Regions from separate parts of the Blastochloris viridis genome, predicted to be linked through region 1. Evidence: predicted binding sites of a transcription regulator. Region 1 holds the regulator's gene; the other holds the start of a gene.
What was found. Region 1 encodes LexA, which represses DNA repair genes until DNA is damaged. Its sites were predicted from a motif close to TGTTCNNNNTGTGTTCNG; they were not measured.
Positions count from the first base shown of each region.

Region 2: the regulator LexA is predicted to act here: its motif matches at 4,459-4,476, upstream of BVIR_RS08260 (single-stranded DNA-binding protein).

Region 1 is NZ_CP012946.1:2,682,375-2,692,826, reverse strand. Features, by position in the region: gene gltX (glutamate--tRNA ligase) at 1-122, opposite strand, end outside; gene BVIR_RS11755 (glutamine--tRNA ligase/YqeY domain fusion protein) at 335-2,011, shown strand; gene BVIR_RS11750 (ComEC/Rec2 family competence protein) at 2,171-4,468, shown strand; gene lexA (transcriptional repressor LexA) at 4,462-5,154, opposite strand; gene BVIR_RS11740 (ISAs1 family transposase) at 5,707-6,849, opposite strand; gene BVIR_RS11730 (UbiA family prenyltransferase) at 7,421-8,884, shown strand; gene BVIR_RS11725 (FAD-binding oxidoreductase) at 8,896-10,242, shown strand; gene BVIR_RS11720 (SDR family NAD(P)-dependent oxidoreductase) at 10,398-10,452, shown strand, end outside.
Region 2 is NZ_CP012946.1:1,857,541-1,867,992, reverse strand. Features, by position in the region: gene BVIR_RS08270 (glutathione S-transferase N-terminal domain-containing protein) at 107-754, shown strand; gene BVIR_RS17310 (hypothetical protein) at 837-971, opposite strand; gene uvrA (excinuclease ABC subunit UvrA) at 1,038-4,064, opposite strand; gene BVIR_RS08260 (single-stranded DNA-binding protein) at 4,573-5,067, shown strand; gene BVIR_RS08255 (sensor histidine kinase) at 5,208-6,965, shown strand; gene BVIR_RS08250 (DEAD/DEAH box helicase) at 7,517-10,452, opposite strand, start outside.

The DNA.
Region 1 (10,452 bases):
AGCAGCATCTTGCCGCCGGTGGCGCGGGCATAGAGCCAGTTGAACAGTGCGGTGCGGGCGCCGCCGATGTGGAGGAAGCCGGTCGGCGAGGGGGCAAAGCGGGTGACGACGGGGTCGCTCATGTCGGCCGGATCGTTGGAGAAAAGTTGGCGCCCGTTTATCACGACGGCGCCGGGTGTCACGGCCTTTCACCTATGCCCCTGCCGCCGGGGCGGTCGGGCCGGGGTTCCTGCGGTCGGCCGCCTTGGCGCGGCGGCGCGAATTTGGCACACCACTGGCATCGAGATTTGGACGCGACGCCCCCCGCGGCGGTCGGCAACGGAGTTCGCCAAGCATGACAGCCTTTGAGACCAGCACGGCGGAGGCCGGACGCGACTTCATCCGCGACATCGTCCAGGCCGACCTCGACGCCGGGCGCCACCAGACGGTGGTGACGCGCTTTCCGCCCGAGCCCAACGGCTATCTCCACATCGGCCACGCCAAGTCGATCTGCCTGAATTTCGGCATTGCCCAGGAATTTGGCGGCCGCTGCCATTTGCGGTTCGACGACACCAACCCCACCAAGGAAGAGCAGGAGTACATCGACGCCATCAAGCGCGACGTCCATTGGCTGGGCTTCGACTGGGGCGAGCACCTCTTCCACGCCTCCGACTATTTCGAGCAGCTTTACGCCTGGGCGGAACAGTTGATCAGGGCGGGCAAGGCCTATGTCGACGACCTCTCGCCCGACCAGATGCGCTTAAGCCGCGGCACGCTCACCGAGCCGGGCACCGACAGCCCGTTCCGGGGCCGCTCGGTCGAGGACAACCTCGACCTGTTCCGCCGCATGCGCGCCGGCGAATTCCCGAATGGCGCCCGCGTGCTGCGCGCGAAAATCGACATGGCGGCCGGCAATATCAATCTGCGCGACCCGGTGCTCTATCGCATCCTGCACGCCGTCCACCCGCGCACCGGCACGGCATGGTGCATCTATCCCAGCTACGACTTCGCCCACGGCCAGTCGGACGCCATCGAAGGCATCACCCACTCCATCTGCACGCTGGAGTTCGAGGATCACCGGCCGCTGTACGACTGGTTCATCGACAACCTGCCGGTGCCCTCGAAGCCGCGCCAGTACGAATTTGCGCGGCTGAACCTTACCTACACCGTGCTGTCGAAGCGCGTTCTGACCACGCTGGTGCGCGAGGGCCACGTCAAGGGCTGGGACGACCCGCGCATGCCGACGCTGGCCGGGCTCGCCCGCCGCGGCGTGCCGGCGGAGGCGCTGCGCGAGTTCGTCCGCCGCATCGGCGTCGCCAAGGCCAACTCCACCGTCGACGTCGCCATGTTCGACTTCGCGGTGCGCGAGGTGCTCAACGCCAAGGCCGAGCGCCGCATGGCGGTGCTGAAGCCGCTGAAGATCGTGATCGAGAACTATCCCGAGGGCCAGTCCGAGACGTTCGAGGCGGTCAACCACCCCGACGATGCCAGCGCCGGCACCCGCACGCTGCAGTTTGGCCGCGAGCTTTACGTCGAGCGCGACGATTTCATGGAGACGCCGTCCAAGGGGTTCTACCGGCTGTCGCCCGGCAAGGAGGTGCGGCTGCGCTACGCCTATCTCGTCACCTGCCGCGAGGCGATCAAGGACGCCTCGGGCGAGGTGGTTGAGCTGCGCTGCACCTACGATCCCGCCTCCAAGGGCGGCAACGCGCCGGATGGCCGCAAGGTCAAGGCGACGCTGCATTGGGTGAACGCGGCGGACGCGGTGGAGGCCGAGGTGCGGCTCTACAATCCGCTGTTCTCGACCGCCGAGCCCAACCCCGCCAATTTCGCCGCCGACCTCAATCCGGATTCGCTGGAGATCATCGCCGACGCCAGGCTGGAGCCGTCGCTGGCAGAAGGCGGCGTCGAGCCAGTGCAGTTCGAGCGGCTGGGCTATTTCACCCGTGACAAGGACTCGACGCCAGCCCGGCCGGTGTTCAACCGCACCATCGGCCTGCGCGACACCTGGGCGAAAGTGAGCGGGGCATGATGCAACGCTCGCCGCAGCCCTCATGCTGCGGAGGCGAAGCCGTCTCGAAGCATGACGGCGCCTTGAGGCGAGCTGTTTTGCATCTTCAGAGTGTGTAGCATGGCGTCGGTGGCCTGAGGATGCCGGAGCCGGCGCGGCCGCCCGGACCCTCGGGGCGCCATGGCGGGGCTGTCGGGCAGGACCAAGGTGCGGGCGGCGGTGATCGGCCGCGCGCGGACGCTCGCCGGCGCGGCGCCGCTGCCGACGGCGGGCCTGTCACGGCTGGCGGCATTGCTCGCGGCCTGGTGGCATCAGGAGCGCGCGGCCGCCCGCGGCCCGCTGTGGCTGCCGGTCGTCTTCGCCGCCGGCGTCCTGACCTATTTCCAGGCGGAGCGGGAGCCTTCGCTGATCGCGGCGGCGCTGGTGATGCTGGCGCTCGCCGCCATTGCCGTCGTTGCGCGGGCGCGCCCGCTCGGCTTTCCGCTGGCAGTCGCGCTCGCGGTCTTCGCCGCCGGCTTCACCGCCGCCACCCTGCGCACGGCGAGCGTCGCCCATCCGGTGCTGGCGAGGCCGACGGTCGCCACCGTGTCCGGCTTCGTCGCCGACCGCGACCAGCGCGAGAAGTCCGACCGCGTCATCCTCCACGTCACCGCGACCGCACCGGCGCTCGACCCCCAGCCGACCCGGCTGCGCATCGTGGTCCGGCCCAATGCCGCGCCTCCGGTGGGAAGCCATATTGCGGTGCGGGCGCGGCTGAACCCGCCGGCCGGCCCGGTGCGGCCCGGCGCCTGGGATTTCGGCCGCGATCTGTGGTTCGCCGGCATCAGTGGCACCGGGCTGGCCATGGGCGAGGTGCGCAGCGTGCCGCCGATCGGCGCGATGCCGTGGCCCATCGCGCTGCGGCAGGCGGTCGAAGGCGCGCGCGAGGGGCTGGGGCAGCGCATCCGCACCATCGTGCCGGGCGACGCCGGCGCCATCGCGGTGGCGCTGGTGACCGGCGAGCGCGACGCCATCGCCGAGAGCACCAACGACAGCCTGCGGGTGTCCGGGCTCTACCACATCATCTCGATTTCCGGCCTGCACATGGTGGCGGTGGTCGCCACCGTGCTGGTGGTGGTGCGCGGCACGCTGGCGCTGGTGCCGGGCATGGCGGTGCGGCGGCCGATCAAACAATGGGCGGCGTCGGCGGCCATAGCCGCAGCGGCGGCCTATTGGCTGCTGTCCGGGGCCGAGGTGGCGACCACCCGGGCGTTCCTGATGGCTGGGCTGGTGCTCGCCGGCGTCCTGATCGGCCGCGCCGCGTTGAGTTTGCGCACGCTGGCGGCGGCGGCGCTGGCGGTGATGATCGCGATGCCGGAAAGCGTGCTCAACCCCGGCTTCCAGATGTCGTTTTCGGCAACGCTGGCGCTGATCGCCTTCTACGAGCGCTGGGCGCCCAGCCGGCGTTTCGCCGACGGCGACGCCGTCCAGCGGGTGGTGCGCGGGCTCGGCCTCGCCACGGTGGGTCTTGCGCTGGCGGCGCTGGTGGCGGGGCTGGCGACGGCGCCGTTCGCCGCCGCCCATTTCCACCGGCTGTCGCCCTATAGCCTGCTCGCCAATCTGATGGCGACGCCGCTGGTGTCCGGGGTGGTGATGCCGGCCGGGGTCGGCGCGGTGCTGCTGCTGCCGTTCGGGTTCGATCGGCCGCTGTGGCTGCTGATGGGGTGGGGCGTCGCCCGCACCCTCGACGTCTCAACGTTCGTGGCGGGCCTGCCAGGGGCCGACGCGCGGCTTGCGGCGTTCGGCGACGGCCCGCTGCTGCTGGCGGTGACGGCGCTGCTGGTCGGCCTGCTGCCGGTCAGCCCGCTGCGGCTCGCCGCGCTGCCGGTGGCGGCCCTGGCGCTGGCGGTGGCGCTTGGCGCCCCGAGCCGGCCCGACGTGCTGGTGGAGGCTGGCGGCCGCATGGTGGCGGTGCGCGGCCCTGACGGCCGGCTGTCGATCCTGAACGCTGGGGCCGACCGCTTCGCCGCCCGCATCTGGCTCGCCGCCGACGGTGACCGCCGCGCGCCGAACGACCCCGGCCTGGCTGCCGGCTTTGCCTGCGACCGCGAGGGCTGTATCGCGCGACTTGAAGATGGTGCCGCGGTGGCGGTGCCCACCACGCTCGCAGCGCTGGAGGAGGATTGCGCCAAGGCGGCGGTGGTGGTGACGCGGGCGAGCGTGGCGATGGCGTGCGCGGCGGTGCGGATCGATCCCGCCCGGCTATATGAAACCGGCGCCCTCGCTCTTGGCCGGACGGCGGCGGGCTGGCGGTTCGAGCCCGCCCGCGACAGCGCGCGCGAGCGGCCCTGGGCCGTCCGCGCCGACCCCGCCGCATCGCCGTCACCGCACCGGCAGCCGGCCTCCTCGGCGGCCGTCGCCGCTCCCGCCGCTGTCGCCACCGAGGAGGCCGAGCCGTCGGATGCTGCCGAGTTGTCGGCCGAGGGGCCGGCTCAATAGCGGCGGAACAGTCCGACCAGCTTGCCCTGGATGCGCACCCGGTCCGGCCCGAAGATGCGGGTCTCATACGCCGGGTTGGCGGCCTCCAGAGCGATCGAGGCGCCCTTGCGGCGCAGCCGCTTCAGTGTCGCTTCCTCGTCGTCGATCAGCGCGACGACGATGTCGCCCGTGTCGGCGGAGTCGGACTTCTTGATCACCACCAGGTCGCCTTCGAGGATGCCGGCCTCGATCATCGAGTCGCCGCGAACCTCGAGCGCGTAGTGGTCGCCGGTCGGCAGCATGTCCGGCGGCATGTTGATGACGTGGCTGCGGGTCTGGATTGCCGAGATCGGCGTGCCGGCGGCGATGCGGCCCATCACCGGGATCGGCACCGAGCGGCCGCTGTCGTCCTCCGACAGTGGCCGCACCTTTCCGAGCCCGCCCTCGATCACGCCGGGGGCGAAGCCGCGGCGCGGCGGCGACGGCCCGACGCCGTCGGGGAGGCGGATCACCTCCAGAGCGCGGGCGCGATTGGGCAGGCGGCGGATGAAGCCGCGCTCCTCCAGCGCGGTGATCAGCCGGTGGATGCCCGATTTCGATTTGAGGTCGAGCGCGTCCTTCATCTCGTCGAAGGACGGCGGGATCCCAGATTCGGTCAGTCGCTCGTGGATGAACCGGAGCAGTTCATATTGTTTTCGCGTGAGCATCGGCGCCTCTTGCCTCGCAAGGCGTATTCGCCATGCAGGTTTCCCGGCCTCGAGCCCGTCTCGGCCGCGACGGAACTGAACGTTGAAAATCCATCCTGGAGGCGGCTCTTTAGAGCCGGCCCGGCAGGTCGAAACAAATCATGAACGGACCCTATACGTTCCTTTTGTGTTCCGCAACCCGTTAACGCCACGTGAAGAGCGTAATCTTTGTCGCTGGAGGCGCCGCCCGGTCCGGCGACGCCATCCTGCCGGTGCCGGACGATCACGGCGGGATCACGTTCAACCTCCGCAGACGTGGCATCGGTTGTGCGAGCGAATTTTGACAAGCGACAGCCGGGCGCGGCAACCCGGCTCGTTCCGATCGGTGGCTGCTCCGAGGAAACAGCCTCGTTGAACGCCTTGTTGGAAAGAGCGATTTTAGATGACCGGCTGCGGTTGCCGGCCAGATTCTGCTGGCGGTTGATCACGTCGTCGTTGATCAGCCGCCGATCGTCTCGCCGGCCAGAATTTGTGATTGGCCGGGATATCTTGGCAGGGCAATCGGGTGAAAAATCACGCTGCCAGGAGACTTGCGAGGAAGTCGTCGTCCCAGGCGGCGACTTTTCGCTTGAGGCGGAGAGAATCCTTGCCCGGGGCCTTGCGGATGAGATTGAGGGCCATGTGCTTGAGGGTGGTGAAATTGGCGGGGGCGTGATCGGTGCGGACGCGGCAGTCGTCATCGCGGAACACCATGTCCATGATCCAATGCAGGCTGTTCTCCACCGCCCAATGGCTGCGGATGACGGGTCCGAGCTGGTCGGCCGGGGACGCCAGCGAGGCGATGTAGAAGCGGGTCTCCTGCTCGCACTTGGCGCCGATCTCGCGCATGCTTTCGACCATGACGACACTGGTCAGGCCGGGCCAATCGTGACGGTCTCGGAGCCAAGCCACGTCGTGCATCACCGTGGTGGTGCGGGTCTCGATGCGGCCGTGATCGCCATCGACGCTGTGATGGCGGCTGATCGCTGTGTCCTTGAAACCATTGGCTTTCTGCTCGGCGGCGAACAGCTCGACGTCCTCTCGCAAGCTGCCCTGGTTGCCTTTCAGGGCCAGCACATAGTCGGCCTTCTGGGCGAGGATTTGCGCGGCGATGGCGCGCTGGCAGCCCATGGCGTCGATGGTGACGATGGCGCCCTCGATCGACAGCAGAGCGAGCAGTTGGGGGATGGCGACGATCTCGTTCGACTTGTCGGCCACCTTGACCTGGCCGAGCACCAGGCGCTGGCGCGCCGCGAAGGCGGACACCATGTGGACCGCCGCCTTGGCGTCCCTCTTAGCCGAGCGGCGCAGCGTCTTGCCGTCGATGGCGATCACGTCTGCGGGCGCCCCGGTCACCGCCGCCACCCAGGCGACGAAGCAACGCTGGAACTGCGCAGCATCGAGGGTGGCGAGGATGTCGCCGAGGTGGTCGTGCGAGGGGGTGCCATGGAGAAACGTGCGGAACCGGCGCAGCAGGTCGAGCTTCGTCTCGCCGAACCTTGCGATGTCGACGAAGGTCTCGGCGCCGGCCAGCACCGCCAGCAGGCACAGCAGCAGCACCTCCTCCAGCGAGTACATCACCTTGCCGCGCTGGCGCGGGTCGGGCATGTCCTTGAAATAGTCCAGGAAAACAAGAGCTTCCCCAAGCGCGGCAAAGTCCGGTTCCGCTGGCTCCATCGCCCATCCTCCGCATCCGAATCGGAGGAACCGACAGATTCAGCACTTCAGGCCTTTGTCACCCCTTTCTTCACCCGATCGCCCTGGATATCTTGGTCTCCAGTGTTGTATTTCGTTGCAACTTTCGATATGTGGAATTGGTTGCGTAAGGTGCTGTCGCCCGTATTCCGTGTCATTCAGAGGGTTCAGGGATTTGCCTGAGCTTTGCCAGGATCGATTTGCCGGAATCTGTCCAGACGCACAGTCTGGGGTGGGCATCGACGCCGCACGTTTAGGCCTGGATGGCCCCTGGCAGAGTTGCGCTCGGCCTGATGACGTTGCGGGGGGTGGCGCGGCGGACGGGCGCCAGGCTCAAGGCCGCGGCCACGCCGGACAGCAAGCGCCCTCGCGCGCGCGGAACATGCTTGAGGGAGCGGTTGCAATCGAGCGCGGTGTGTTCGAGGCGTCGCCGGTCGACAGTGTTCGGCAGGACGGAGACGATCCGGGCCGCGGCCCCGCAGTCGCATGGCTCCGCCATCCCATAAATTCCAAGCCCGCCTCCGTTCATCAGTAGATGGAGGCTTTTGGGATAATGGAACTCGCGCAGACCCTTGTCCTGGAAGATGAATGTGAAGAACGGCCGCCGCTGGCGGTCGACCTCGACTGTACCCTCATCTGGGTCGATTCTCTTCACGAGTCGTTTCTTGGAACGGTGCGGCAGGACTGGCTCGCTGCGATCAAAGCACTGTTCCACCTTCGGGCTGGCCGCGCGGCATTCAAACGTCATGTCGCAGACCAAACCGCGCTGGATGCCGCCAGCCTGCCCTACAATGAGCCGTTGCTGCGGTACTTGCAGGAGGAGGCGTCGGCCGGGCGCCAAATCGGCCTTTTCACCGCAGCGGATCAATCGATTGCCGACGCGGTCGCCGCGCATATCGGCCTGTTCGATGTCGTCCACGGCTCCGATGGTCGGGAAAACCTGCGGGGGACCCGAAAGCTGGCTGCGATCCGCGCGGCTTTCGGGGATCGGTTCGCCTATGCGGGCGATGCCGAGGTCGACGGACCGCTGTTTCGCGCCGCGTCCTCCGTTGTGCTCGTTGGCGAGACCGGTCGTCTGGAAAAAATGGTTGGCCCGCAGACCGCGGTGGAAGCGCGGTTCGAGAAACGGCGGGCGGGCCTGCGAACGTGGGTGCGGGCGCTGAGAATTCGGCACTGGGCCAAGAACAGCCTGGTGTTCGTCGCCCCGACCATGAGTCTTGGTCTGCTTGATCCCGTGATCGCGGCGAGGAGCCTGATCCTGTTTCTCGCCCTCGGAATCCTGGCGTCGGCGACCTATATCGTCAACGATCTTCTCGATATCGCAGCCGACCGCCACCATCCGCGCAAACGTGTTCGTCCGATCGCTGCGGGTCTGATCTCGGCTCACGCCGGCGCTGTCGTCGCGGCGATCCTTGTGGTCGTCGCAATGGCATTGTCGCTGGCGCTGCCTTTTGCCGCCGCGGCATCATTGGTCGCTTATCTCGTTATCACGCTTGCCTACAGTCTCGTCTTCAAGCAGATGCCGATCGTCGATGTCTTCGTGCTGGCGAGCCTCTTCACATTGCGGGTCTTTGCTGGCGCCGCGCTGCTGCCCGTCCCGGCATCGCCGTGGCTCCTCACGTTTTCGATGTTGTTTTTCCTTGGCCTTGCCCTGGTCAAACGCTACGCCGAGCTCGCGCGCGTGGTGCGTGAAGGCGGGGACAAGGTGGTATCCCGTGGCTATACCGCGAAAGACCTTCCGCTTGTGCTCGCCGCCGGCGTTGCATCCGGTTTTGCGGCAATCGTGATCGTGACGATCTATTTGATAAACGAACACTATCCCAGCGGGCTTTACAGTCGCCCAGAACTCCTGTGGGGGCTGATGCCGGTTATCTTGCTGTGGACGTTGCGCACGTGGCACATCACGGTGCACGAGCGGATGAACGAGGATCCGGTGGTGTTTGCGCTCAAGGACCGGTTTTCGCTCGGGCTTGCCGCCATTTCCGCCGTCCTGCTGGTGGCCGCGTGGCTGCCGTGACGGCTCCGAAGGTGTCTTACGCGGCCTGGGGCGGCGGTGCACACGCCACCGCCGAGGTGCGCGCCATCCGGCCGGCGAGCGTTGATGCCGCGCGTCGCGGCTATGCCAGCCCCGGCACCTCCGTTCTCGCCTTCGGAAACGGCCGCTCTTACGGCGACGTCTGCCTCAACCCCGGCGGCACTTTGATCGACTGTCGCTCGCTCGACCGCTTTGTCGATTTCGACCGCACCACCGGACGTCTGACGTGCGAAGCCGGGGTGCTGCTCGCCGACATTCTCGCCAGCATTTGCCGAAGCGACGACACCGGCGGGGCGTGGTTCCTGCCGGTGACGCCGGGCACCCGCTTCGTTTCCGTCGGCGGCGCGATCGCCAATGACGTCCACGGCAAGAACCACCATCGGTTCGGGACGTTCGGGCGTCACGTGCTGTCGTTCGATCTTGCGCGCAGCAACGGCGAGGTCGTCTCGTGCTCGCCGACCGAGAACGCCGCGCTTTACCGCGCGACCATTGGCGGCTTGGGGCTCACCGGCCTGGTGCTGCGCGCGACCATCCAGCTTCGCCGCGTCGAGGGAACGGCGCTTGAGGCCGAGGATGTCCGGTTCGATCGGCTCGATGAATTCTTCTCGCTCGCCGCCGAGGCCGATCAGGCGTGGGACTACACCGCCGCATGGGTGGATTGCCTGGCGACCGGGCGCAGCCTCGGGCGCGGCATATTCAGCCGTGCACGGCATCGTGCCGGAGCGGGCTCGCCGCCGCCGCCGCTGCAGCCTCGCATCACCATTCCCGTCCGCCCGCCGGTTTCGCTCGTCGGCGGGCTCGGTCTGCGCGCCTTCAACGCGCTCTATTGGCGCAAGTTGAGCCTGCGGCGCTCAGAGCGAACGGTTGGCGGATATGAGCCGGTATTTTTCCCGCTCGATGCGATCGGCGGCTGGAACAGGCTCTATGGGCCGCGCGGGTTTTTCCAGTTCCAGTGTGTCGTGCCGCCGGCCGTCGCCGCTGAGGCGATCAAAGACATGCTCGGCGCCGTCGCCGCCTCTGGCCAGGGCTCGATGCTCGCGGTGCTGAAGACCTTCGGCGATCTGCCCTCGCCCGGCATTCTGTCGTTTCCGATGGCGGGTGCGACGCTGGCCCTGGACTTTCCGGACCGGGGCGATTCCACCCGCGCACTGCTCGCCCGCCTTGAGACGATCACGGTCGCCGCCGGCGGGCGGCTCTATCCGGCGAAGGACTGCGTCATGACCGCAAACACGTTTCGAGACGGCTATGCCGGGTTGGCGGCGTTCAAGCCGCACATCGATCCGGCGGCCGCATCGGGCTTTGCGCGCCGCGTCGGCATCATCGGTCCGGCGGCGTCCTGACGTGCGGTGGAAAAGCGGCGCCGCCGGGCGGCTTCACCCTCTGTTTCCACCCGAACTTCAACGGCTCCATGCGTCAGCATCCGACGCCGTTGGCAAATTTGCCGGATCGGAGTTGCGCGCCTGCGGGCTCCGCTTCCGATCGAAAGGAGCTGGGCATGGCGAGTGACACGCCGACGCGGGTCGCGGTGTTTGGCGCGACGTCCGGGATCG
Region 2 (10,452 bases), 820 kb from region 1:
TGGCGTTGCTTTCTGCAGCCGACCTCTGCGGCGCGAGACGTTGCAGCGCAGGCCCACTGATCCTAGGGTCCCGCAACGCCGTGTTCGCCGGCTCTCGGAGTCCAATATGCCTGCTGCTCCCGCACCTATCGAACTTTACTACTGGCCGACGCCGAATGGCTGGAAGATCTCCATCATGCTGGAGGAGTGCGGGCTGCCCTACGCCGTTGTTCCAGTGAACATTTCCAAGGGAGAACAGTTCAAGCCGGACTTCCTGGCGATCTCGCCCAACAACCGCATTCCGGCGATCGTGGATCCCGACGGGCCGGGCGGTAAGCCGATCTCGGTGTTCGAGTCGGGGGCGATTCTGCAGTATCTCGGCCGCAAGACCGGCAAGTTCTATCCCACCGACGAGCGCGCCCGGGTCGAGGTCGAGCAGTGGCTGTACTGGCAGGTCGGCGGGCTGGGGCCGATGGCAGGACAAGCCCACCATTTCCGCATCTACGCGCCGGAGAAGATCGATTACGCCATCACCCGCTACACCAACGAGGTGGCGCGACTCTATGGGGTGATGAACAAGCGCCTCGCCGAGCGCGAATTCCTGGCAGGCGACTACTCGATCGCCGACATCGCCTGCCTCGGCTGGTCCAAGCTGTGGGAACGCCAGGGCCAGGACGTCACCCGCTTTCCCCACTTCAAGCGCTGGCTCGACACCGTGAAGGCGCGGCCGGCGGTGCAGCGCGGCCTCGCCGTGCTGGCCGAGGAGCGGAAATAGCCGGCTCCGGTCGGCGGCATTGCGTCGCGGCGGACTACGCCGCGCTGTTCCGCCCTACGAGGAAGTTGCGCTTGCTGGCCGGTCAGGATTGGGTCAGCCGGTCGTAATCCGCGTGCATGCCGATCCAGACCCACAACAGCCCGTGGTCGAGCTCGACTGCGAGCGCGCGGTGGCGCAGCCCCACCAGAGCCGACCAGAATCGGCCGACCTTCTTCAAATGCAGGGATTTAAGGGCGAGTACTGCTCATACTCAGGTACATGCCGGGCACGGAGTATGATTTGCCTACTCCGCCGCCCGCTTCGCCTTGCCCCGCGCCAGCACCGGCTTGAGGAACTTCCCCGTATAGCTGCGCGGTGCTTTGGCGATCAGCTCGGGCGGGCCTGAGGCGACGATCTCGCCGCCGCCGTCGCCGCCCTCGGGGCCCAAATCGATCACCCAATCGGCGGTCTTGATCACTTCGAGGTTGTGCTCGATCACCGCCACGGTGTTGCCCTGCGCCACCAGCTCATGCAGCACCTCCAGGAGCTTGGCGACGTCGTGGAAGTGCAGGCCGGTGGTCGGCTCATCCAGGATATAGAGCGTGCGGCCGGTCGAGCGTTTCGACAGCTCCTTGGCCAATTTGACGCGCTGGGCCTCGCCGCCGGACAGCGTGGTGGCCTGCTGGCCGATGTGGATGTAGCCGAGCCCGACCCGCGCCAGCGTCTCCATGATCCGGCGGATGGTCGGCACCGCCTGAAAGAACGTTGTGCCTTCGTCCACCGTCATGTCGAGCACGTCGGCGATCGACTTGCCCTTGAAGATCACCTCCAACGTCTCGCGATTGTAGCGTTTGCCCTTGCAGACGTCGCAGGTGACGTAGACGTCCGGCAAGAAGTGCATCTCGATCTTGATGACGCCGTCACCCTGGCAGGCCTCGCAGCGCCCGCCCTTGACGTTGAACGAGAAGCGGCCGGGCCCGTAGCCGCGCGCCTTGGATTCCGGCAGGCCGGCGAACCAGTCGCGGATCGGGGTGAACGCGCCGGTGTAGGTGGCAGGATTAGAGCGCGGGGTGCGGCCGATCGGCGACTGGTCGATGTCGATCACCTTGTCGAGCTGTTCGAGGCCGGTGAGGGCGTCGTGGGCGCCGGGCACGTCGTGGGCGCCGTTGAGCCGCCGCGCCACCGCCTTGAACAGCGTGTCGATCAACAGCGTCGACTTGCCGCCGCCCGACACCCCGGTGATGCAGGTGAACAGGCCGAGCGGGATCTCGGCGGTGACGTTCTTCAGATTGTTGGCGCGGGCGCCGACCAGCTTCAGCATGCGGCCCGGATCGGGCTTGCGCCGGGCCGGAACCGCGATCGACTTCTGGCCGGTGAGGTATTGCCCGGTCAGCGACGCAGGGTCGGCCATGATCTCGGCCGGGGTGCCCTGCGATACGATGCGGCCGCCATGGATGCCGGCGCCGGGGCCGACGTCGACCACGTAGTCGGCCTCGCGGATGGCGTCCTCGTCGTGCTCGACCACGATCACGGTGTTGCCGAGGTCGCGCAGCCGCACCAGCGTCTTCAAGAGGCGCTCGTTGTCGCGCTGGTGCAGGCCGATCGAGGGCTCGTCCAGCACGTAGAGCACGCCGGTGAGGCCCGAGCCGATCTGCGAGGCGAGGCGGATGCGCTGGCTCTCGCCGCCCGACAGCGTGCCGGAGTTGCGCGCCAACGTCAGATAATCGAGACCGACGTCGGTCAGAAAGCGCAGCCGCTCGCGGATCTCCTTCAAGATGCGCACTGCGATGTCATTCTGCTTGGTGTTGAGCTGCGCCGGCAGCGCCTCGAACCACTCAGCCGAGCGGCGCACGCTCATCTCGGCCACCTGGCCGATGTGGAACGTGGCGATCTTCACCGCCAGCGCCTCGGGTTTCAGGCGGTTGCCGGCACAGGCCTCGCACGGGGTGGCGGAGAAGTATTTGCCGATCTCCTCGCGCGCCCACTCGCTCTCGGTCTCGCGCCAGCGCCGCTCCAGATTGGTGATGACGCCCTCGAACGGCTTTCGCGTCTCGTAGGCGCGCATGCCGTCGTCATAGGTGATGGTGACCGGCTCATCGCCCGAGCCGTAGAGGATGACGTCGCGCGCCTTCTTCGGCAGCTCCTTCCACGGCACCGTGACCTTGAACTTGAAATGACGGGCAAGGGCGTCGAGGGTCTGGCCGTAATAGGGGCTGGAGGAGCGCGACCACGGCACGATGGCGCCCTGGCGCAGGGTTTTCGCGGTGTCCGGCACCACGAGGTCGGGGTCGATGGTCTGCTCGGTGCCGATGCCGCCGCACGCCGGGCAGGCGCCGAACGGGTTGTTGAACGAAAACAGCCGCGGCTCGATCTCGGGAATGGTGAAGCCGGACACCGGGCAGGCGAACTTTTCCGAGAACAGGATGCGCCGGGGATCGGGCGCATCCGCACTCCCTCCCCCCTTGTGGGGGAGGGCTGGGGTGGGGGGTGTGCCGGCAGTGGACCTAGATTCGTCGCCCCCCACCCGGATCGCTTCGCGATCCGACCTCCCCCGCAAGGGGGGAGGTGAAGAATGGGACGCGGGAGCGTCCGCGAACTCGACGATCGCCAGCCCGTCGGCGAGCTTGAGCGCGGTCTCCAGCGAGTCGGCCAATCGCGAGGCGATGTCCGGCCGCACCACCAGCCGGTCGACCACCACCTCGATGTCGTGCTTGAGCTTCTTGTCGAGGGCCGGCGCTTCCGAGATCTCGAAGAACGCGCCGTCGATCTTGACGCGCTGGAAGCCTTTCTTCTGGAAGTCGGCGAGCTCCTTGCGGTACTCGCCCTTGCGGCCGCGCACGACGGGCGCCAGCAGAAAAAGGCGCGTGCCGACCGGCAGTTCCAGCACCCGGTCGACCATCTGCGACACCGTCTGGCTCTCGATCGGCAGGCCGGTCGCCGGCGAATAGGGCACCCCGACCCGCGCCCATAGCAGGCGCATGTAGTCGTAGATCTCGGTGACGGTGCCGACCGTCGAGCGCGGGTTCTTCGAGGTGGTCTTCTGCTCGATCGAGATGGCCGGGGAGAGGCCGTCGATCTGGTCGACGTCCGGCTTCTGCATCATCTCCAGAAACTGGCGGGCATAGGCCGACAGGCTCTCGACGTAGCGCCGCTGGCCCTCGGCATAGATGGTATCGAACGCCAGCGACGACTTGCCCGAGCCGGACAGGCCGGTGAACACCACCAGCCTGTCGCGCGGAATGTCGAGATCGACGTTCTTGAGATTGTGCACCCGCGCACCGCGGATCGAGATGATGCGGGCGGGATCGGGCTTGGAACGGGGCGCAGTCATGCGGGGGGTCTCGGTGGCAGCAAGAACTCAGACGCGTCCGCCGGCAGAGGTCGGCGGGCGATCGCCAAGTTTGCAGGAACAAAACGTGGACACACCCTAGGCCGGCGTACGCCAATATGCCAGACTGTGGGTGTGGTATTTTCGTCGGCGGCGCGGTGCGGGCACGGAATTATCATATTGGTGCTGGAATTCCTCGGCTTTCTGCTGGACGTGGTCGGGTATGGAACGACGAGGCTTCTTCTCCGCGTGTTCGCCCGCAGGTGCGTGCTAGTCGAGGATATCGGCAGTTCGCATCGCCGCTTCAATGCGTTCGGGTTTCGCGGCGTTGCCGGCCGTGGCCATGGTGACGATATCGGGCCGGGAATCCCAGTTGTTGCGCATCGCTCACCGCGCTAAGAACGTAACCGGAACGTCGTCGCTTGTGGACAGCAGCGGGGCCGGGGCAGCATCTGCGGGATGGCCGGGCTAGGGTGGCGGCACAGAACCCACAGCGGAAGGCACAAAAGCCATGGCGGGCAGCGTCAATAAAGTCATCCTGGTCGGCAATCTCGGGCGTGACCCGGAAGTCCGCCGGCTGAACTCGGGCGAGAGCGTGGTCAACCTCAGGATCGCGACCTCGGAAAGCTGGCGCGACAAGGCGACCGGCGAGCGGCGCGAGCGCACCGAGTGGCACTCGGTGGTGATCTTCAACGAGCAGCTTGCCAAAGTCGCCGAGCAGTACCTGAAGAAGGGCGCCAAAGTTTACATTGAGGGCCAGCTGCAGACCCGTAAATGGCAAGACCAGGCGGGGGCGGAAAAGTACACCACCGAGGTGGTGCTGCAGCGTTTCCGCGGCGAATTGCAGATGCTCGACGGGCGCGGCGGCGGTGGCGGCGCGGAGATCGAGGACAGCGGCGACTTCGGCCAGCGCAGCCCGCTGCCGGCCCGCGGTGCCGCCCGCCCGGCGGCCTCCGGCGGCGGCGGCAAGTATTCAAGCGACCTGGACGACGAAATCCCGTTCTGACGGGATCGGGGATGCAAAGAGGTCCGGAGGTATCAAGGTCCTTGGCTCGGGCCGCCAGCGTCTCCTTGCGTGAAAGTCGCTGAAGGAGGAAAGTACGCGCATCGGTTGTGGATAGCATTCCCCAGACGAGGCCGGGCGGAGTGATTGCAAAGCACGATGCCGAACCCGCAAGCGCCGCTCAGGGTCCTGCCCGGCGGCGGCGCGACGTTCCGCTGGCGTGGCTGCTTGCGCTGCTGGTGCTGGCGTCGATGGCGCCGCTGGCCACGCTCTGCACCTATACCGTGCTGCGCTGGGACGATGCCGAGCGGATCGAGGAGATCAAACGCGTCGGCGACGTCGCCCGCACCCTGGCGCAGGCGGTCGACCGCGAGCTGAGGGGCTACCGCGACGCCGCCGAGATGCTGGCGGGCTCGCGCTTGCTATCGACGCCGGACCTTGCCACGTTTGAGGATCAGGCCCGCACCATCGCCGGGCGTGCGGGCGGCGACTTCGTGCTGTTCGACGCGGCGTTGCGTAAGCTGTTCGACACACGCGAGCGGCCGGACACGCCGTCGTCGCCGTTCGCGGACAGCGAGGCGATCGCGCGGGTGTTCAACACCGGCAAGGCCGAGATCGACAATCTCGGCCCGGTCGCCGACGACCGCCAGTTGTCGTTTGGCGTCCATGTGCCGGTGGCCGGCCCCGACCTTGCGGTGCGCTACGTGCTGACGTTGGTGCCGCCCGCCGCCGCGATCCTCAACGTGGTGCAGCAGACCTACCGCCCGGCCGGCTGGTTCGCGACAGTGGTCGACGGCAACGGGCGCGTTGTGGCGCGGGCGTCGCGGCACGACGAGTTTTTTGGGCGCAGCGTGTCGGACAACCTCATCGGCCTGCTCACCGTCCGCCACCATGGGCTGGAAACGGTTGACATGGAGGGACGCCCGTCCGTCACCGCCTTCTCCCGCTCGAGCCTGTGCGGCTGGCACGCCATCGTCTGGGTGCCGAAGGCACTGATCGAGGTACCGAGCCGCGCGCGCCGCGACGCGGTGCTGGCCATGCTGGGGCTGACCACGCTCGTGTCGATCACGGCGGCGGTGGCCGCCGCCCGGTTGATCAACCGCTCGACCCGGCGGACGATGAAGGCGGCGCGGGCACTCGCGGTGGGAACCCCGGTGGCACCCGAATCGAGCCTGATCCGGGAGGACAACGTGGTGCGCGCCGCGCTGGCCGACGCCGCCCGCACCATCGCAGCCCGCGAGGAATCGCTGCGCGAAAACGCCCGGCGGATGAAATTCGTGATGCGCGAGCTGTCCCACCGCTCCAAGAACTTGCTGACGGTGGTGCAGTCGATGGCGCGGCAGACTGGACGGTACACCCAGGACCCCGCCGATTTTCGCGCCCGGTTCGACGACCGCATTTCCAGCTTGGCGCGCTCGCACGATCTTCTGGTCAAGCACGACTGGAGAGGCGCCACCCTGGCCGATCTGATCGATCGCCAGCTGACCCCGTTCGTGGAGACGTCGACCGACCGCATTTCGGCCGAAGGCCCGAACCTGATACTGCGGCCGGACGCCACCCAGACCATTGGCATGGCGCTGCACGAACTCGCCACCAACGCCTCCAAGCACGGGGCGCTGTCGACGCCCGGCGGTCGCATTCGCATCAGATGGGACGTTGACGGCGAGGGCACCGGTCGCCGCCTGCGGCTGATCTGGCAGGAGAGCGGTGGCCCGCCGGTGCATCCGCCGACCCATCGCGGATTCGGCCACGTCGTGGTCGAGCGCATGGTGTCGATGGCGCTGCAGGGCAGGGCGCAGATCGATTGGCTCTCGGAGGGCGTGCGCTGGGTGCTGGAGGCACCGCTGTTCGCCATCACCGACCAGCCCGCAGCCGACCAGCCGGGCGGCGCCCGCGGGTGAGGGACGCGTTGCGTCCGGCCCGAAATCGCAGCTGTCGCCGACCTGAGACCCGAGGCCCTGAAGCTGACCTTTCGCGGCCTCATGGTGTCTCGGCCTCATGGTGAGGAGGCTGCGAAGCAGCCGTCTCGAACCAGGGGGCCGACCTCGGCTCTAAAGTCTGCCTTCCTTCGAGACGCCCGCTGTCGCGGGCTCCTTGTAACTTGAATGCGCCGCGATCGGGTAAGCTACCGGGTGCGGTGACGGGTGGGAGACCGCTTGGCTCCTGGTCGCACGAGACCGCTCCTGAGATCGGCGCCCCACCCGTCGTTCCTTCGAACCTGGACAGTTGCCTGGGCCGCAAGAGCTCGATTCGGCAAGGTCGGCCGGCGGACGCCGTTCCTGGGCGGAGATCTCGCCGCGTTTCTGGGGAAGCTTGGCGCCGCCGCGTAGCGTCTCACGACGCTTTGAGATCGAACGGCCAAACATCGACGCAACGAATTGAGGATGGTGCGTTGCCGTGGGCTCATCATCCAATCCCAGGGCCGACATCGGCAAGGGAGGAGCCGATCACCTCACTCAGAACTGCGGATCAGATTGAGCAGGTCCTCTTCGGAGAGTTGAGCCGATGCATCGGCGCCTTCCAACAGTGCATCCGCGAGGTTGCGCTTGTGCCGGTGGAGCGCGACGATGCGTTCCTCGATGCTGTCCTTGACGATCAGGCGGTAGATGGTGACCGGGCGGCTCTGGCCGATGCGATGGGCGCGGTCGGAGGCTTGGTCCTCGACCGCCGGGTTCCACCAAGGATCAAGGTGGATCACATAATCCGCGGCGGTGAGGTTGAGGCCAAAGCCGCCGGCCTTGAGGCTGATCAGGAACATCTCGCCCGCGCCGGCCTGGAACGCCGCCACCCGCTTGTGGCGCTCGGCCTCGGGGGTCGAGCCGTCGAGATACTGGTAGGCGATCCCCTTGGCGTCGAGCGCGCCGCGGACCTTGCCGAGATGGCTGACGAACTGGCTGAACACCAGAGCGCGATGGCGGCCCTCGATGAGATTGTCCACGAGGTCCACGAACGCCTCCAGCTTGGCGGAGCCGATGCCGCTGTCCGCCGCCACCAGTGCCGGATGGCAGCAGGCTTGGCGCAGCCTGGTGATCTCGGCCAGGATATGGATACGCGTTCGCTCATCCCCGACCTCATCCAGCCGCTCCAGCGCGCGCTGCCGCAGCGCCTCGTAGAACGCGCGCTCCTCTGCCTCCAGTTCGACGAGGATCGTCTGCTCGGTGCGGGGCGGCAGCTCGCTAAGCACTTGCGCCTTGGTCCGGCGCAGGAGGAAGGGGCGCACCAGCGCCTTGAGCGCCGCCTTGGCATTGGCGCTGTTGTCGCGGCTGATCGGGGTGGCGAACCGCCTGGCGAACCGCTCGCGCGCCCCGAGCAGGCCCGGATTGACGAAGGCGAAAATACTCCACAATTCGTCGAGGTCGTTCTCGACCGGCGTGCCGGTCAGCGCCAGGCGAAACTCTGCCTTGAGCCGGCGGCTCGCCTCGGCGCGCCTTGTGTCGGGGTTTTTGATCGCCTGCGCCTCGTCGAGGATGGCCATCGCCCAGGAGATGGCGGTGAGCCGATCCTGCTCGCGCGCCAAAAGGCCGTAGGAGACGATCAGCACATCGCCAGCGCCGAGCCCGCCGATCACCGCGTCGCGGTTGTCGGATTCCACCAGCCGGACCGGCCGCAACGCCGGGGCGAACCGGTTCAGCTCCGCGTCCCAATTGCCGCAGACCGAGGTCGGCGCCACCACCAACATGGGCCCGGCGGCGGCCTTGGCTGTCATCACCGCGATCGCTTGCACGGTCTTGCCGAGACCCATGTCGTCGGCGAGCAGGGCGCCGGCGCCCCAGCGCTCCAGCCGGCTCATCCAGGCAAAGCCGTCGCGCTGGTAGTCGCGCAACTCGGCTGCGAAACCGGGAGCAAGCGTCGGCTCCCAGCCCTCGGCCTCATCAAGGCGGCGGACGAAGTCCTTCCAGCGTGTGTCCGCCTTCACCGACGCTGCGCCATCAAGGAGGTCGCGCACGGCGACGCCCGCCGCATTGGGAATCTTCAACCCGTCGCCGAGCCGGCTGAGCCGCTCCAGCTGCTGGCGAAATTGGCGGTCCAGCGCAATGAAGCCGCCGCCGTCCAGCGGCACGAAACGGCCCTGCATGTTGTCCAAGCGGTCGAGGAGGTCTTTCAGGTCGAGCACCAGGTCGTCATCGACCGCCACCGTTCCGCTCACCGAAAACCAGTGTTCCATCCCCTTGACGCTGGCCTTGAAGCCTTTGGCCGAGGCCACGCCCTTGAGCGACATCTTCTGTCCTTCGGGCCATTCCATCGCCGGGGACGTTGGCAGCGATCGCAGCTCGCCGAGAAACTCCAGGCTGGCGACCAGATCATCGAGCACCCATTCGGGGCCGTCGCCGCCAAGGCTCGGGCAGGATTCACTGAGGGTCGCGGCCAGGCGCCGCTCCGCCTCCAGGTCGCGACGCACGCGCAAGGTGCCGGCATTGATGAACCGCCCGCCTTGGCCCGGCAGGAAATGCGGGCCATGAGCGCCTGCGGGGCGAACCACCAGAGCGACCTTGAGGCCCTCGCCCAGTGGGGAGAGCCGCACCACCGGGCTCGGGTCGCCATCGGTCGCTGCGGCGTCCTCGATCTCGGCAGTCTCGATCCGGATCGGCAAGGCAGGCGCCGTAAGGCGGGCCAGCGCCGAGAGCCGTTCGCGCGCGGAACTCGGGATCGCGACGCCCTTGGCCGACAAGATGGATGCGGCTTCAATGGCGCCGGCATCCACCACCACCACCCGCCACCGCCCCGGAGCGTCGATTTCGATGAAGGCGCCAGGATGCGCCGCCGCGTGGGACAGCGACAGACGGAACCCGGTTTTGTCCGAGGCCAGCACCAGCTCCGGCCGCCCCGCGATCAAGTCGACACTCTCGGCCGGCGAGCGGGCGTCGAACACGCGGGGATGGCCGATCAGGGCCGGCAGCATACTGTCGGCGTGGCATTCGAAGACGTCGCGGTTGTACCAGGACTCCACCGCACGGCGGATGGCGCGGCAGGCGCGCCGGTCGAACTCGTCGAGATAATCGAGCGCCGGATCGCCCTCGCGCAAGCGCTTCAACGCCACAGCCCGCCCTTGGCTCCAGCCGCGCGCCTTCAGCGCCTGCTCCACCGGCTGGATCTCCCGCGTGTCCGGATTGACGAGCCAGACCAGCCGCCTGGTTTGGGCGCCTGGCGCCGGCTCGGCAGGCCGTGCGGGCGCCAGCATCGCCTCCAGGCTCTCCAGCGCGCGCTCCCACGGTGCCTTGGCCTTGATGAGCGTGAGAAACCGGAACGCGATCTCGTTGTCCGGCCGGTCGAGCCATGTGCGGTACGGCACCGGATCGGGGCCGGCGTGCTCCAGCGCCTCCGCCAGCATGGTCGCCGGCAGCGCCATCGAGCTCTCGACGGCGCGAAACAGCGGCATGAATGTCGTCA